DNA from 4 places in the Streptomyces sp. AMJ-169 genome. Region 4 is predicted to be linked to each of the others. Evidence: riboswitches for the same ligand, from Rfam matches in the RefSeq annotation. Region 4 holds a riboswitch; each other region holds the start of a gene.

Region 1 (4,202 bases), on a different contig from region 4:
CGCCTCGCCGAGGGCCGCGCCGAGTACCCGCTGAAGGTGACGGTCACCGCGACCGGCGAGCTGGACCCCGCGGCCCACTTCTGGCACACCGGCGGGGAGAAGGTCGTCTATACGACGGAACAGGGCGCGCGGCGGGCCGTGGAACTCGGGGTCGCCGCCGACGTCGTACCGCTGGGCCCGGAGCTGGACTGGCGCCGGCTGCTGGCGCATCTCCATGACGTGCGGGGGGTGGGGCGGCTGATGGTCGAAGGCGGCGGGACGATCCATACGCAGTTGCTCCAGGCGGGGCTGGCGGACGAGCTCCAGCTGGTGCTCGCGCCCCTGTTCGTCGGCGATCCGAAGGCGCCTCGGCTGTTCGGGCCCGGGGGGTACGAGGAGGGGCGGCTCGAGCTGCTGGAGGCGCGGCGGATCGAGGATGTCGTCCTGATGCGGTACCGGCCGGAGGTGACCCCGGCGGACCACTACTGGCTGGGGCTGGCCTGCGACCTCGCGGCCGAATGCCCGCCGTCGCGGACGGCGTTCAGCGTGGGCGCGGTGATCGTGGCGTCCGACGGCACGGAACTGGCACGCGGCCACTCCCGAGAGGGCGGTGACCCGGTGGTCCACGCGGAGGAGGCGGCGCTGGCGAAACTGTCCCCGACGGATCCCCGGCTGCCCACGGCCACGGTGTACAGCAGCCTGGAGCCCTGCGCGAGGAGAGCTTCCCGCCCGGCCCCGTGCTCCCGGCTGATCCTGGACGCCGGGGTGCGCCGGGTGGTGACGGCATGGGTGGAACCGGACACGTTCGTCCAAGGGGCGGATGGGAATGGGCTGTTGAGGGAGGCGGGGGTGGAGGTGGTGGTGCTGGAGGGGTACGAGGGGCGGGCTAAGGGGCCGAATGGGCACTTGCTGGGGTAGCTGATCGGGCGGCGGACCCGCACCCACCCACCCGGCCCACCCCACACTGCGCCCCGCCCCCCGCCGGGTGACGCTGCCCCCATGAGACCAGCGAAACCCGTACTGCTCGTCGCCGCCCTTCTCTCCCTGGCCGCTTGCTCCAGTTCTGAATCCGGTGGCCGGCAGATGGCCAGGGCCCTCCCCCCGGACGCCGCGTTCACGCATCCCGGGGTGCTGGTCGACAAGGAGCAGCTGGATGTCGTGCGGGAGAAGGTCCGGGGCGGGCGGCAGCCCTGGCTGCGGGCCTATTTCCAGATGCGGGACAGCAAGTACGGGTCGTACAAGTACGCGCCCGAGCCGTACGAGAGCGTCGACTGTCCTGGTGGGGACCGGCCCGCGCACGGATGTCTCCAGGAGCGGCAGGACGCCATCGCCGCCTACACGCAGGCCCTCCTCTTCAGCATCACCGGCAAGCAGCAGCACGCGGCCAAGGCGCGGGAGATCATGGACGCCTGGTCGGGGAAGATCCGGCGGCACACCGAGGAGGACGCGGGACTCCAGACCGCGTGGGCGGGATCGACCTGGGCGCGGGCGGCGGAGCTGGTGCGGCACACACCGGGCGCGGGCTGGCCGGACGACCGGGTGGCACGGTTCGAGCGGATGCTGAAGACGGCGTACCTCCCGGACGTCACCAGGAACGTCGCCGACTACAACGGCAACTGGGACCTCGCGATGACGGACGCGGCGATCGGCATCGGCGTCTTCACCGACGACCACAAGGTCTTCGACCAGTCCCTGAAACGCTTCCGCGACCGCGTCCCGGCCTACTTCTACCTGGAGAAGGACGGCGGCGTCCCCATCGCCCCGGCCCGCTCGGGCCTGAACGACCCGGCGAAACTCTCGGCGTACTGGTTCAAGCAGACGACGTTCAAGAGCGGCCTCTCCCAAGAGAGTTGCCGCAACTTCAAGCACGTCGGCTACTCGCTGGCGGCGACCTCGCACATTGCGGAGACCGCCTGGCACCAGGGCGTCGACCTGTACGGGGAGGTCAAGGACCGGCTGAAGGCGGCGGCCGAACTGCACGCGGGCATCCAGTCGGGGGCGCCCGCTCCGGCGTGGCTGTGCGGCGGGAAGGTGGACCGGAACATGGGCCCTGACCTGGAGGTTCTCGTCAACCACCTGGAGGGCCGGCTGGGCGAGTCCGTACCGGCGACCCGCAGGCTGGTGGAGAAGAGCAGGCCCGAGGGCACGGACGATCTGTTCGTCGCGTGGGAGACGCTGACGCACGCGAAGAACCCGGTCTGAGGGGGGCCGGGTAACCCGTTTGGCTTTTCACCCCCGGGATGACGTATGGTTACGTCAACGGCGCGGGGTGGAGCAGCTCGGTAGCTCGCTGGGCTCATAACCCAGAGGTCGCAGGTTCAAATCCTGTCCCCGCTACTGAAGGCCAAGGGCCGGAATCCGATTCAGGATTCCGGCCCTTGGTTTTTGTCCCCGTTCACTCACTCTGCGTATATGACCGCTGTACCGGCGCGGTCAACTCGCCCGTTTTTCGCGGACGTTGCGGCTTAAGTCCCGTCCATAAATGTTAATGATCAAGCGGAACAGCTTGGAAACGACGGCCCGGGTCTATTAACGTTCGATAACGCAGCACGGTCGTCCCAGCCGTCACAAGAGACGGCTCCGTGCGCACGCGCCGAATCCCGCGAGGGAACCGGGGAACCACCACCTTGGGGTGAATCACGCGAAGGCCACCGCCCGCGACGGGCGGCCGGTTTACGCGCGTAGGAGACCTTCCCGCTCCGAACCCGTCAGCTAACCCGGTAGGCGACGGAAGGAAAGGAGTGCGCCCGCGTGGCGAACGCCCCAGAAGCCCCCGCGCCGACTTTCGGGTTCGGCGGTCCCCGCACCGACGAGGGCCCCTGGGAGGAGTGGAACCCCACCGCCGACTCGGTCGCCCCGGTCCGCGGCAAGCACCGGGTGGCCAAGCAGCGCGGCGGCGGATTCGCCCGCAGCTCGACCGTCCTCGGCGTCGGCGTCATAGCCGCCGTCAGCGCGGGCGGCATGGCCAGCGCCAACACCGGCAAGGCCCCCGTCTCCATCTCCCTGCCCGACCTCGGCTCCCTCAGCGGCTCGGACGACTCCGCGCAGGACACCCCGGACGCGCTCGCGAGCTTCGGCACCGAGGCCGACGTCAGCGCCCAGGGCAAGAGCGAGAGCGGCGCCTCCGACGCCGGTGAGGCGCTGCGCAGCCGGATCATCGCGCAGGCCGAGTCCCAGCAGACCCAGGTCGACGCCCGCGCCAAGGCCGCCGCCGCGAAGGCCGAGTCCGACGCCGCCGCCAAGGCCGCCGAGGACGCCAAGGAGAAGGCCGCCGCCGCGAAGCGGAAGGCCGACGACGAGGCCAAGGAGAAGGCCGAGGCCGCCCGCCTCGCCGAGCTGGCCAAGCAGTACGCGCTGCCGACGTCGTCGTACACGATCACCTCGACGTTCGGGCAGGCCGGGTCGCTGTGGTCGTCCGGGTACCACACCGGGCTCGACTTCGCCGCCCCCACCGGCACGCTCATCAAGGCCGTCCACAGCGGGACCATCACGGAGGCCGGGTGGGCCGGTTCCTACGGCTACCGCACCATCCTCACTCTGGACGACGGCACCGAGCTCTGGTTCTGCCATCAGTCGTCCATCAACGTCAGTGTCGGCCAAAAGGTGGCTACCGGTGACGTCATCGGGCGGGTCGGTGCCACGGGCAATGTGACGGGGGCCCACTTGCACCTCGAAGTGCACCCCGGGGGCAGCTCGACCGGGATCGATCCGGCGGCGTGGCTGCGGAGCAAGGGGCTGAATCCGTAAGGGAGTTGGCTTGCTGGGGGTCCTGCTCGGGTGGGGCCCCTTTTTGCTGTGTTCTTGTGTACCGGTCGGAATGCGGGGGTCCGTCTCCGGCGTTGACGTAGAACATGACTACTCTGCGCCGACTCGGCTCCTCCGACCTCGAAGTCTTCCCCCTCTCCCTCGGCGGCAACGTCTTCGGCTGGACCGCCGACGAGGCGGCCTCCTTCGCGGTGCTCGACGCGTACGCCGCCGGCGGGGGCAACTTCGTCGACACCGCCGACGCGTACTCGGCCTGGGTCGAGGGCAACAGCGGGGGCGAGTCCGAGACCATCATCGGCAAGTGGATCAAGGCGCGCGGCAACCGGGACGACGTGATCGTCGCGACCAAGGTCAGCCAGCACCCCGAGTTCAAGGGGCTTTCCGCGGCCAACATCAAGGCGGCGGCGGACGCGTCGTTGCAGCGGCTCGGCACCGACCACATCGACCTGTACTACACC
Region 2 (4,202 bases), on a different contig from region 4:
CTCGCCCTGACCGCCGTACAGCGTGTCCTGGACATCACCCCCGAGGAGGTGCGGGAGGTCGCCCAGGCCCGCCTGCGCCCCGACAACCGCGCGGTGCTCGTCTACGAACCCCTCGCCCCCGAGCGGGCCGAGGACGCCGACGTGCCCGAAGACCCCGAGGCCGAGGCGACCGTGACGGCCGGCGGCGCCACCGACGAGAACGAGGAGGCGGCCAAGTGAGCGAGACGGCCACCATGGACTTCCACCCCCAGCCGCAGGCCGGCGAGGCCAGGCCCTGGGCGTTCCCCGCCCCCGGACGCGCCGCGCTGGACAACGGCCTGACGGTCCTGCACTGCCACCGCCCCGGCCAGCAGGTCGTCGCCGTGGAGATCCTCCTGGACGCGCCTTTGGACGCCGAGCCGGCCGGTCTGGACGGTGTCGCCACGATCATGGCGCGCGCCTTCTCCGAGGGCACCGACCGGCACTCCGCCGAGGAGTTCGCCGCCGAGCTGGAGCGCGCGGGCGCCACCCTCGACGCGCACGCCGACCACCCCGGGGTCCGGCTCAGCCTGGAGGTCCCCGCCTCCCGGCTCGCCAAGGGCCTCGGCCTGCTCGCCGACGCCCTGCGCGCGCCCGCGTTCGAGGCCGGCGAGATCGAGCGGCTCGTGGGCAACCGGCTCGACGAGATCCCGCACGAGCTCGCCAACCCCTCCCGGCGCGCCGCCAAGGAGCTCTCCAAGGAGCTGTTCCCGGCCGGCTCGCGCATGTCGCGCCCGCGCCAGGGCACCGAGGAGACCGTCGCCAAGATCGACGCGGCGGCCGTACGCGCCTTCTACGACCGGCACGTGCGCCCCTCGACGGCCACCGCGGTCGTCGTCGGCGACCTGACCGGCATCGACCTCGCGGCGCTGCTCGGCGAGACCCTGGGCGCCTGGACGGGCACCCCGGGCGAGCCCCGCCCCGTGCCGCCGGTCACCGCGGACGACACCGGGCGCGTCGTCATCGTCGACCGCCCCGGAGCCGTCCAGACACAGCTGCTGATCGGCCGGATCGGGCCCGACCGGCACGACCGCGTGTGGTCGGCCCAGGTGCTCGGCACGTACTGCCTGGGCGGCACGCTCACCTCCCGGCTGGACGCCGTCCTGCGGGAGGAGAAGGGCTACACCTACGGGGTGCGCGCCTTCGGGCAGGTCATGCGCTCCGCCCCGGACGGCTCGGGCGCGTCCATGCTCGCCATCAGCGGCTCCGTCGACACCCCGAACACCGGGCCCGCGCTGGGCGACCTGTGGACCGTGCTGCGCACCCTGGCCGAGGGCGGACTGACCGACGCCGAGCGGGACTTCGCGGTGCAGAACCTCGTCGGCGTCGCCCCGCTGAAGTACGAGACGGCCGCCGCCGTCGCGGGCACGCTCGCCGACCAGGTCGAGCAGTACCTGCCCGACGACTACCAGGCGACCCTCTACCGCCAGCTGGCGGCCACCGGCACCGTGGAGGCCACCGCCGCGGCCGTCGCCGCCTTCCCGGTCGACCGCCTGGTGACCGTCCTCGTGGGCGACGCCGCCCAGATCCGCGAGGAGGTCGAGGCCCTGGGCATCGGCCCGGTGAAGGTCGTACCGGCGGAGTAGGCGTACGAGGGCACGCGCGCGTGGGTGAGCCTTTGGGGGTTCACCCGCGCGCGCGTTCCCGCACGGCGGCTCCCTTTACAGATGTCCGTATTGGTGTGAACCCTGCCCCTCTGCCCTGTGGCATGTTTAACAAATCCCGGTGTCCGCTTGGGGAACCGAGGGGCCCCGCTCTAGCGTCGTCCGGGCTGTTCGTCAGGCAGTGCGCCGCAGCCGCGGCACCGGACAGCGATCGCCGAGTCCCCCTACGGCGCGAGCCAGGGGAGCCGGGGACCCACCGTCCCTGGGGTGAATCGGGCGCCCTCCCAAGGGGAGCCCGTAGGAGACCTTCCTGCTCCGAACCCGTCAGCTAACCCGGTAGGCGAGAGGGAAGGAAAGGACGAACACGACCCTATGGCGTTCACCTGCGCCACCACCGGGAAGCACCGCAGGCCCGGCCGGATGCAGCGCACGACCGCCCGCGCGGCGGGCATAGCGGCGCTCACCACCAGCGGCGTCATGGCGAGCGTGGCCTCCCCGGCCCTCGCCGCCGACACCTCCCTCGAACACACCGGCCTGATCCCCGTGGTCACCGTCGGGGACGACGTCGCCGAGCAGATCGACGACCAGGCCGCCGCGCAGAAGCAGGCCGCCCAGGAGGAGGCCGCGCGGCAGCGGGCCGCCGCCGAGGCGAAGGCCGCGCGCGAGGCCGAGGCCCGCGCCGCCCGCGAGGCCGAGCGCGCCCGCCTGAACGCCTTCGTCATCCCCGTCACCGGCTCCTACGTGTCGACCGGCTACCGCGCGAGCAGCTCCCTGTGGTCGTCCGGCAGCCACACCGGCATCGACTTCCACGCGGCGACCGGGACGACCGTCCACGCGGTGGGCTACGGCACGGTCGTCGAGGCCGGCTGGGGCGGCTCCTACGGCAACCAGATCGTCCTGCGCATGAACGACGGCACGTACACCCAGTACGGCCACCTGTCGTCGATCACGGTGTCCGTCGGCCAGAGCGTCACCCCGGGGCAGCGGATCGGCCTCTCGGGCGCCACCGGCAACGTCACCGGACCGCACCTGCACTTCGAGGCCCGCACGAGCCCCGAGTACGGCTCGGACATCGACCCGGTCGCGTACTTGCGCGGCCACGGCGTCACCGTCTGACGTTCTGCGCGAAACCGTCCAGCCCCGGCCCTTCCGGCCGGGGCTTTCGGCGTTTCGGGCGCCCGCTGTCCAAAAAATATCCATGGATTCCGGCTCGCCATCGGAAATTCCCGCTGATTGCAATAGAGTCACGGAACAGACGTCGAATGGACGGCGTTTCACGGGGTTAATGCGGAGGTCGGTCATGCGTATTCCGGCGCACTCGGTGTGCACGGCCATCCGGGACGACATCGTCGCGGGTGTCTACGAGCGCGGCAGCCGTCTCACCGAGGAACTCCTCGCCCGCCGCTACGGCGTCAGCCGCGTCCCCGTGCGCGAGGCGCTGCGCACCCTGGAGGCCGAGGGCTTCGTCGTGACCCGCCGCCACGCGGGCGCGTGCGTGGCCGAGCCGACCGAGCAGGAGGCCGCCGACCTCCTGGAGATGCGGCTGCTCCTGGAGCCCCTCGGGGCCGCGCGGGCCGCCCAGCGGCGCACGGAGGCCCACCTGAAGGTGCTGCGCGGGCTCGTCCGGCTGGGCCAGGAGCGCGCCAGGAGGGGCAACAGCGAGGATCTGCGCTCCCTGGGCGGCTGGTTCCACGAGACGCTCGCCCAGGCCTGCGCCAGCCACACCCTGACCGCGACGCTGACCCAGCTGCGCCACAAGATCGCCTGGATGTACGCCGTGGAGGCGCCCGTGAGCCCCGTGGAGGCCTGGGCGGAGCACGGCGCGATCGTGGACGCCGTCGCGCGCGGGGACGCCGAGCGGGCCCGCGCGATCACCGCGCTGCACACCGAGCGCTCGACCGCCGCGCACCGGCTGCGGTTGCCCGGGGCCGACGGCCGTGTGAGGACTTCGCAACACGCCGTAAACATGTCCGGCCTGCGTCATTAACACGGGCGCCGTATACAAAGAAGAGATATTCGGCGGAGGTGTATTTCCGTCGGCCTTTTCGGTGCGCGCCGTGAATTCATCGGGTGCGCTCCTGCGGTGTGCTTCCGCGCACTCCGAATCCTTTGCGGGGCAAATCATCCGGGAAAGGGTCCGGGAGGTTTCGTGAAGCTCGGGGAAACGGCGAAGCCGCGCCGCCCGGACGGGCTGACGCGGCTTCACGCACGCACGCGCGGGCTGAACGCCTCCCGCGCGGGTGATGGCTCACACGGTCTCGGGAAGCTCCTCAAGACCCTCGGCGACCAGCTTGGCCAGCCGGTCCAGCGCCGCGTCCGCGCCCTCGGCGTCGGAGGCCAGGACGACCTCTTCGCCACCCTGGGCGCCGAGGCCGAGGACGGCCAGCATGGAGGCGGCGTTGACCGGGTTGCCGCCCGCCTTGGCGATCGTCACCGGGACGCCTGAGGCCGTGGCGGCCCGGACGAAGAGGGAGGCGGGGCGGGCGTGAAGGCCCTCCGCCCAGCCGATGTTGACGCGGCGCTCAGCCATGTGTTGCTGCCCTTCAGTGTCTCAGGGTTGTCTAGACCATTTTTCCACAC
Region 3 (4,202 bases), on a different contig from region 4:
GGCCGTACGCCCGCCTCCCCGACGTAACGGCGCAGCCGGGTCGTGGTGTTGTAGTTGGCACCGTAGCCCGAGCAGTAGGTCGTCGTCCGGGGAGCGGACGTCGGTCGCGTTCCAGAAGTTGTCGAGATCGGGGTCGCGGTGTACCCGATGGCGTACGGACCTTCCAGCCGCCACCGATACCAGAGGGTGGCTCCGGCGGGCACACCGACGTCCAGGACACCTCGGGCGGCGGCGACTGTGCCACCGTTCTCCAACTCGACGGCCCATTGGGAGAGGCCGTGACGGAAGTCGTCGTGTGCGAGGGGGTGGGGGCGGTGGGGGGTTCGGGTGACGTGATCAACTCCGGCGACTCCGGTATCACCGACTCCGGCTGCGGCGGCTTGGGTTGCACCGGCTCCGGTCGCGACGGCTTGGGCAGCGCTGGACCCAGCTTTGGCAACTTCGGCAGCGCCGGCCTCAGTCGCGGCAGCTTCGGCGGCGCAACCGGAGTCGGCTCAGCCGGAGCCCTCACACCCCCGCGCACCCTGGAAACCTCGCGCACCCCCGACCCCCGCATCCCGCATCCCGCATCCCGCATCCCGCACACCCTGCCCCCTCGCACCCCACATATCCCGCAGCCCCATCCCTCCCCCACCCCCGCAAACCCCCGCAAACCCTGAAAGGCCGGCCCCGGGGATCCGGTTCCGGCCTCGCGGAGGCACGTCAGACAAACGGCCTAGCAGCCGCAGGCATCACCCCACGGAGACGCCATGCGAGCGAAGGTAAGCAACCGGATCGACATCCGAGCCATAGTCAGGAGTCGTCCGTATCTCGAAGTGCAGATGCGGCCCCGTCACATTCCCCGTGGAGCCGGAGTAACCGATCTGCTGCCCCTCGGAAACGCTCTGCCCGGCGGAGACGGATATCTGGGAGAGGTGGGCGTACTGCGCGTAGTACCCGTCGGCGAGCTTGATGACGACCTGATTGCCGTACGCCCCGCCCCAGCCGGCGGAGACGACCGTCCCGGCGCCGACGGCCTTGAGATTGGTCCCGGTCGGGACGACGAAGTCGACGCCCGTGTGATACCCGCTGGCCCACATGCTGCCGGAGACCCGGTACCCGGTACCGATGACCGCACCGGTGACCGGAAGCGTGAACCCGGAGGCCGAACTCCCCGAACTCTCCGACGCCGGCTCGGTCTTCGAGGTATTCGAGCTCTTCAAGAAGGACGAACTCCCGGAGGAGGACTTCGAGGAACCGGAAGACGCCGACCCTGAAGAGGAGCTGGACGACGAAGAGGCGCCGGACGACGAGGACGAACCGGAACCGGTCGTCCCGGAGGTGCCGGTCGCCCGCGCCCCGAGCGTCAGCTTGAGCCCAGGATGGATCAGCGACGGATCGGACCCCACGGCGTCACGATTGTCGTCGTAGATCCGCTGCCACCCCCCACTGACACTCTGCTCCTCCGCGATCTTCGAGAGATAGTCGCCGGAGCGGACGGTGTACACGGCGGAAGTGCTCTTGCGGCTGCTCACCGGCGCGGCCTGAACGGCGCTCTCCGACACGGAGGCCGTGAGAGAGGCGGCGGACACGGCGGGGGAGCTCGCGGTCGAGGAAGTCGTCTGGGCGTGCGCCCCGGTGGCCCCCATCAGCGGAAGGGCGAGCGCGGCCCCGCCGGTTCCGGCGACGGCTAGCGAACGGGAGAAGCGCGGGGTCTTCGGGCGGCGGTGCTTACCCTTGCCGGGCATGGCGAATTCCTCTCCGTCGCCTGCGAGGTGAGCTGTCGGGTGCGGGCTGGAGCTGCCCGGCCGCGCGGTTGTCGCGGCTTTACCCCGAGCCGTCTCCGGTGGCGTCCGGATCCGGCGGTACTGCCTGTGGGTCCCCCGCTCCTGCCGTTTCACGGGTGGCGTGTTCGGTCTCCGGACAGCGGCAGGATTGGGCGTCCGCCCGGATTGATGGCGAACGTAAGCGACCGGGACGCACGGGGACAAGCGAAAGTCGCCCACGAATCGCTTTCCTGTCGATTCGCCGTGTGTTCCCGGCCCCGCCCGAACCGCGCCGAAAACCCCGCCCTGGCCCCAATTCCCCAAGGAAAACAGCGTGATTACGTGCACATGACGCGCGCCGCAGGGCCAGGAATATGACCCTGCTCACGCCACCGATTCACAGCTGCCTTTATTCCGGATCGAGTTGCACTGAAGCATTTCGAAACCGGACAGACCCCTCAGACTCGACGAAGCCGGAGAACAGCCGCATCAAGGTCCCCACGCAGCCCGGTCCGCAACCCGTGATGCAACAGCACCGCCCCCCGGTGGATTTCCCCCGTTTCAAGGCATTCGTACAACGCCCCGGCATCAAGCCCGCGCAGCCGCACCGCCGGGACGGTCTCCCCGTAGTGCTGGGCCTGGAGCCAGGCGAGGACGACGGTGTCGTCGCCGCGGACGTACTGCACGGCGCTGAGCCCGCCCTCGGGGGCCTTGAGCCGGTACAGGTCGCCCTGCTGGACGACGGGCCGGATCTCCTTGTACAGCGCGACCCACTCGCGCGCCTCGGCCAGCTCCGCGCCGGTCCACTCGGAGAGGTCGCCGCCGACGCCGAGGACCCCGGCGAAGGAGCTGATGAAGCGGAACTTCAGCGAGCTGACCCGGTGGTTGAGCTGGACGTTGGGGCTGTCGGTGACCCAGGCCGCCATGACCCGCGCGGGGTGGATCTGGCTGAAGCCGTGCTGGATGGCGAGCCGGTCCAGCGGGTCGGTGTTGTCGGAGGTCCACACCTGGTCGGTGCGGCTGAGGATGCCGAGGTCGATCCGGCCGCCGCCGCCCGAGCAGGACTCGAAGGCGACCCCGGGGTGGGCGGCGCGCAGCCGGTCGAGGAGCGAGTACAGCGCGCGCACGTGGTCGACCCACAGGCGCTGCGGATAGGCGTCGTCGGGCCAGCCGGCGTCGGTGAAGCAGCGGTTGAAGTCCCACTTGACGTAGTCGATGGGCGCGCTGGACAGCAGGGTGTCCAGCCGCTCCCACAGGTACTCCTGGACGTCCTCGCGCGCGAGGTTGAGCATCAGCTGGTTGCGGAACTCGGTGCGCCCGCGGCCGGGCTGGAACTGCACCCAGTCGGGGTGCGCGCGGTAGAGGTCGCTGTCGGGGTTGACCATCTCCGGCTCGACCCAGATGCCGAACTGCATGCCCAGGCCGTGCACTTGGTCGGCGAGGGGCTTGAGGCCCTGGGGGAAGCGGTCCGGGTTGGGCGTCCAGTCGCCGAGACCCGCGCGGTCGCTGGTGCGGGCGCCGAACCAGCCGTCGTCGACGACGAACAGCTCCACGCCCATCTCGGCGGCCCGCCGGGCGAGGACGAGCTGCTCCTCCTCGGAGATGTCGAAGGTGGTCGCCTCCCAGGAGTTGAACAGCACCGGGCGGTCCTGCGCGGCGTCCGGGATCACGTGCTCGCGCTGGTAGGCGTGCCAGGCGCGGCTGGCGCCGCCGAAGCCGCCGTCGGACCACAGGGCCGCGAGGACGGGCGTCGTGAAGGAGTCCCCGCGCGCGAGGAGCAGCAGCCCGGAGTCGTCGTGCCCGGCGCCGCCGGTGATCTGCACGCGCGCGTCGGGCAGCTGGGCGACGGCGATGCGCCAGGAGCCGGACCAGCCGAGGGCGGCGGTGAAGACCTCGCCGCGCTCCTCGGTCGCGTCGGTGTCGAGGGCGACCCACGGCAGATGCGGATGGCCGGTGTGCCCGCGCCGGCTGCCGATGACCTTCTCTCCGTAGGTGAGGGGCGCCCGTGTCAGCCGGGACTCGGCGGCCCAGCGGCCGTGCAGCTGCGACAGCCGCCATCCCTCGCGCTGCGGCAGCGTCAAGGTCGCGGAGTCGGCGCGCAGCAGCTCGAGGGGCTCGTCGGCGTCGTTGGCGAGGGTCGCCCAGCGCTCCACGACGTCACCGCGCATGCGGTAGTGCAGGGTGACCGTGAGCCCCCCGTCGCGGAAGCGCAGCCGCAGTTCGCCGTCGGCGGCGTCGGCGCTCTCGAAGGTCCACTCGGTGCCCCGGCGGCCGGGGACGCGGACCGAGAGGGCGGGGCGGGTGAAGCGGGGGCCGCCCTCCACCGGGTACTCCTCCCGCCCGTCCAGCGGGGACTCGAAGGACGAGCCGTGCGGCAGCGGGACCGCGGCCAGCGCCTCGGCGTCGGCGAGGGCGATCGCCGGACCCCAGTGCAGATGCAGCAGCTCGCCGCCCTCG
Region 4 (4,202 bases):
CGTAGGTGTCGTAGCCCTTCTCGACGTCGATGACGTACGACGGGTACTCGGCGGCGGCGTGCGGGACGAACAGGGCCTGTTCCGCCTCCAGGTTGTCGAAGGCGAAGCTCGACAGGCCGCAGGCCCGCATCAACTCGCCCGGTTCCAGGCCGAGTCCGGGTGTGAGGACGGCTCCCTGCGCGTCGGACACGCCGTACGCGAGCGCCTGCCCCCGGCCGAGCGCCCCGCGCTCGTGCGGCAGGAAACCGACCGGTTCACGCCCCTCGTACACCACCGCGACCCGGGCGCGCGCCTTCACGCGCCCCACGGCGTCCGCGAACTCCGGTTCCATGAACGGGTTCCGGGGCGCCGCCGACATGGCGCGCAGCGCCCGCCACCGCTCCCGCTCCCCCTCGCCCAGCTCGTGCGTGCCCAGCACGCGCGTACGCCCACTGCTCAACCTGACCCCCCGATCAAGTCCCCCCTGGACAACCTGGACGGTACCCCTCCCGCCCCCGGCGCGGTAGATAGCGCCGCATGTTGTTGCCAACCGGTGCAGTCTTCGCAGACGCCCTGAGACGGGGACGTTCGAACAACCGCCGCGCGAGCTTCGGCGGGCGCTCGAACGGGCGGCGGGGGAGGGCCGGCCGGCGCTCGAACGGCCGTGTGCGAGACCGCCAGTTGGCCCTCGGCGGCCCGCCCGGGTCCGTATTCTCTGATCATGGCCGCACCCACCACCGCTTCCGCCGCGCGCGCGTACGACCTCGTCGCCACCGACCTGGACGGCACACTGCTGCGCGCCGACGACACCTTCTCCGACCGCTCGCTGGACGCCCTCCAGCGGGTCGTCGAGGCCGGCGCGCGGCACCTGGTGGTGACCGGCCGCCCCGCCCCCCGGGTCCGCCCCCTCCTGGACGTCCTGCGCGGCAGAGGCCTCGCGGTGTGCGGCCAGGGCGCCCAGGTGTACGACATCGGCGCCGGCCGCCTGCTGTGGTCGGTGACCTTGGACCGGGACCTGGCGGAGACCGCGCTCGGCAAGATCGAGGCGGAGGTCGGCCAGGTGTACGCGGCCGTCGACCAGGACGGCGTCGAGGGGCTGACCCTGATCGAGCCGGGCTACCGGATGCCCCACCCGACCCTGCCGGCCCTGCGCGTGGGCCACCGCGCCGACCTGTGGTGCGAGCCGATCAGCAAGGTCCTGCTGCGCCACCCGACGCTCACGGACGACGAGTTGGCGGCGATCGCCCGCGCGGCGGTCGGCTCGCTGGCCACGGTGACGATGTCGGGCCCGGGGACGGTGGAGCTCCAGCCGCCCGGCGTCACCAAGGCGACGGGCCTCGCCCTGGCCGCCGACCGGCTGGGCCTGGCCCCCGAGGCCACGGTGGCCTTCGGGGACATGCCCAACGACATCCCGATGTTCGAGTGGTCCGCCCACGGCGTCGCCATGGCCAACGCCCACCCCGAGCTGAAGGCGGCGGCGGACGAGGTGACCCTGTCCAACGAGGACGACGGGGTGGCCGTGGTGCTGGAGCGGCTGTTCCCGTAGGGGGAGCTCAAGTGGACCGGGCGAGCCCCGTACGGGGCGCCTCAGTAAGCCCCGTACACGTTGTCGATCGACCCGTACACCGCCGCCGCGTAGTTGCACGCGGCGGTGATGTTCGCGACCGGGTCGTAGGGGTCGTAGGCCGTGCCGGACACGTGGTACGCCTGGAAGGTCGGGTCGATGACCTGGAGCAGGCCCTTGGACGGGGTGCCCTTGGCGGCGTTGGAGTCCCAGTTGTTGATGGCCCAGGGGTTGCCGGAGGACTCGCGGATGATGTTGCGGTAGATGCCGTTGTAGCTGCCCGGGATGCCCTTCTGGGACATGATCGCGAGGGATTCGCGGATCCAGCCGTCGAGGGTGTTGGGGTACCCGGCGGGGGTCGTCGAGGCGGTCTTGACGGCCGCGGACGCGGTGGTCGCGCCGATCAGCGGGAGGGCGAGCACGGCGGCGCCGGTGGCGGCGACGGCGAGGGTGCGGGCGAGGCGGTGGGGACGGAATGCGGACATGAGTGTGTTCCTCTCCGGCGCCTGCGAGGTGAGCTGTCGGGTTCGGGCGGGGAGGTGCCCGGCCGGTCCGCCGGGAAGGCGGTACGGCTTCACCCCGAGCCGGCCCGGAGGGGTGCTCCGGGACGGCGTACTGCCTGGGTCCCCCGCTCCTGCCGTGCGCGAGTGGTTTCGTCGATGGGAAGAGCCGGGACGGCGGCAGGATTAGGCGTCCGTCCGACTTGGCCGGGAACGTATGCGAGAGCGACTGCCTGGAACAAGTGCCGGATTCACCTCTGGTCCCTATTGGGAGCGCTAAGGGGTTTATGGGCGACTTGATCGTTTGCGTCCGGGAAGCGTCAACTGGCAAGTGACGACAGGGGGAAGAGGGAATGCCGAGGCCGCGGTGGCCGGCGGGGCCCCGTGACCCAATTCACGAAACGGCAATTACGGCAAAATGGACAGATGCTGAATATGTCGGACCATTACATGTCGTATCGAACGATCAGAAACATAGCGGTCGTGATCCGATAGGGGCCGGGCTGTAACCGTGGGGGCTATCGGTGATCGAAACCTGACCGGATACGCTGACTCGGGTGATGGCAGCGACCTGTCGACAAACCGTGTAATCGTCAACAGCAGTCAGTGGGCAACAGCAGACAGGAGATCCCTCGTGACCGTCGTCGGGCCGTTCGGGCTGAGCGTGCGGGACCAGGCTCTGGAAGCCGATGTCCAGGCCGGGATGGCAGCCGTCGAGGGGGGCCTCCTGGAGGCCACCAAGAGCGAGGTCCCGTTCATCACCGAGGCCGCGCAGCACCTCGTACGCGCCGGCGGGAAACGCTTCCGACCCCTCCTCGTCATGCTCACCGCCCAGTTCGGCGACCCTTACGCCCCCGGTGTCGTGCCGTCCGCCGTCGGCGTCGAGCTGACCCACCTGGCGACCCTGTACCACGACGACGTCATGGACGAGGCCGACGTCCGGCGCGGTGTCGCCAGCGCCAACACCCGCTGGGGCAACTCCGTCGCCGTCCTCACGGGTGACTTCCTGTTCGCCCGCGCCTCCCAGATCCTCGCCGGCCTCGGCCCCGAGATCATCCGCATCCAGGCCGAGGCGTTCGAGCGGCTGGTCACCGGCCAGATCCTGGAGACCGCGGGCCCGACCGACGGCCGCGACCCGGTCGAGCACTACCTGGACGTCCTCGCCGGCAAGACCGGCTCCCTGGTCGCCGTCTCCTGCCGCTTCGGCGCGATGACCTCGGGCGCCGACGAGACGGTCGTGGACATCCTCACGCAGTACGGCGAGCGCCTCGGCGTCGCCTTCCAGCTCGCCGACGACTTCCTCGACGTCGCCTCCGACTCCCACGAGTCCGGCAAGACCCCCGGCACCGACCTGCGCGAGGGCATCGCGACCCTCCCCGTGCTGCGGCTGCGCGAGATGGCCGCCCGCGACGGCCGCCCCGAGGACGTCGCCCTGTGCGAACTCCTCGCCTCCGACCTCACCGACGACGCCCGCCACGCCGAGGCCCTGACCGCCCTGCGCGCCCACCCCGCCCTGGAACAGGCCCGCCGCGACACCATCCGCTACGCGGAGGAGGCCCGCGCCGCCCTGTCCCCGCTGCCGGAGTGCGACGCGAAGACGGCGCTGGTGGAGCTGTGCGACGCGGTGGTGCACAGGGCGGGCTGATCCCCTAGGGACCCTGATCCCCTAAGGGACACGAGAGGTGTCCAGGGGGTTTGTCATACCGCAGGAGTACGAGGAGTTGACTCTGCGGGCTGACGCGATTGTCAGTCCCGTTTGGTGTCATGGAGGTACGGACGAACGACCACGGCTCACCGGTTCGGGTGAGAATGGCGGTCAAGGGCAGCCGTACGACGGCCCGCCCGGCCCGCCGCCGAAGACGGAGGTAAGGCACATATGTCACCGTACGCATCCGACGACAGCACCACCCCGGAGGCCATGGCCGAGGCCGACGAGGCGCGGGCCCGGCGGCGCAGGACGGCCGTGCGGTACGTCGTCCCGGTCACGGTCGTAGGGGTGGCCGCGGCGACCATCGGCCTCGTCCCCGCGCTCGCCGACTCCGGCGACCCGAGCCTGCCGAAGATCACCGCCCAGCAGCTCCTCGACAAGATCGCCAAGTCGGACGTGCAGCAGCTGTCCGGCACCGTGAAGATCACGACCGACCTGGGCCTGCCCGACC

Evidence for each region. A riboswitch is a leader RNA that binds a small molecule or an ion and turns the genes downstream of it on or off. The one in region 4 is predicted to bind cyclic di-AMP.
Region 1: another riboswitch for cyclic di-AMP. It lies ahead of ACYUD3_RS35535 (M23 family metallopeptidase); the one in region 4 lies ahead of ACYUD3_RS31150 (transglycosylase SLT domain-containing protein).
Region 2: another riboswitch for cyclic di-AMP. It lies ahead of ACYUD3_RS00610 (M23 family metallopeptidase); the one in region 4 lies ahead of ACYUD3_RS31150 (transglycosylase SLT domain-containing protein).
Region 3: another riboswitch for cyclic di-AMP. It lies ahead of ACYUD3_RS03925 (M23 family metallopeptidase); the one in region 4 lies ahead of ACYUD3_RS31150 (transglycosylase SLT domain-containing protein).

What each region holds. Positions count from the first base shown of each region.
Region 1 is NZ_JBVLTJ010000022.1:27,685-31,886, reverse strand. It holds gene ACYUD3_RS35550 (dihydrofolate reductase family protein) at 1-897, shown strand, start outside; gene ACYUD3_RS35545 (alginate lyase family protein) at 979-2,181, shown strand; tRNA gene ACYUD3_RS35540 (tRNA-Met) at 2,243-2,316, shown strand; cyclic di-AMP (ydaO/yuaA leader) riboswitch at 2,561-2,722, shown strand; gene ACYUD3_RS35535 (M23 family metallopeptidase) at 2,731-3,726, shown strand; gene ACYUD3_RS35530 (aldo/keto reductase) at 3,831-4,202, shown strand, end outside.
Region 2 is NZ_JBVLTJ010000001.1:148,423-152,624, forward strand. It holds gene ACYUD3_RS00600 (M16 family metallopeptidase) at 1-219, shown strand, start outside; gene ACYUD3_RS00605 (M16 family metallopeptidase) at 216-1,604, shown strand; cyclic di-AMP (ydaO/yuaA leader) riboswitch at 1,825-1,980, shown strand; gene ACYUD3_RS00610 (M23 family metallopeptidase) at 1,995-2,738, shown strand; gene ACYUD3_RS00615 (GntR family transcriptional regulator) at 2,923-3,609, shown strand; gene ACYUD3_RS00620 (HPr family phosphocarrier protein) at 3,871-4,152, opposite strand.
Region 3 is NZ_JBVLTJ010000001.1:952,876-957,077, reverse strand. It holds partial or broken gene ACYUD3_RS03930 (DUF6250 domain-containing protein) at 1-404, opposite strand, end outside; gene ACYUD3_RS03925 (M23 family metallopeptidase) at 732-1,727, opposite strand; cyclic di-AMP (ydaO/yuaA leader) riboswitch at 1,732-1,898, opposite strand; gene ACYUD3_RS03920 (alpha-galactosidase) at 2,204-4,202, opposite strand, start outside.
Region 4 is NZ_JBVLTJ010000015.1:107,352-111,553, forward strand. It holds gene ACYUD3_RS31140 (GNAT family N-acetyltransferase) at 1-439, opposite strand, end outside; gene ACYUD3_RS31145 (HAD family hydrolase) at 701-1,525, shown strand; gene ACYUD3_RS31150 (transglycosylase SLT domain-containing protein) at 1,567-2,028, opposite strand; cyclic di-AMP (ydaO/yuaA leader) riboswitch at 2,032-2,212, opposite strand; gene ACYUD3_RS31155 (polyprenyl synthetase family protein) at 2,678-3,688, shown strand; gene ACYUD3_RS31160 (LolA family protein) at 3,920-4,202, shown strand, end outside.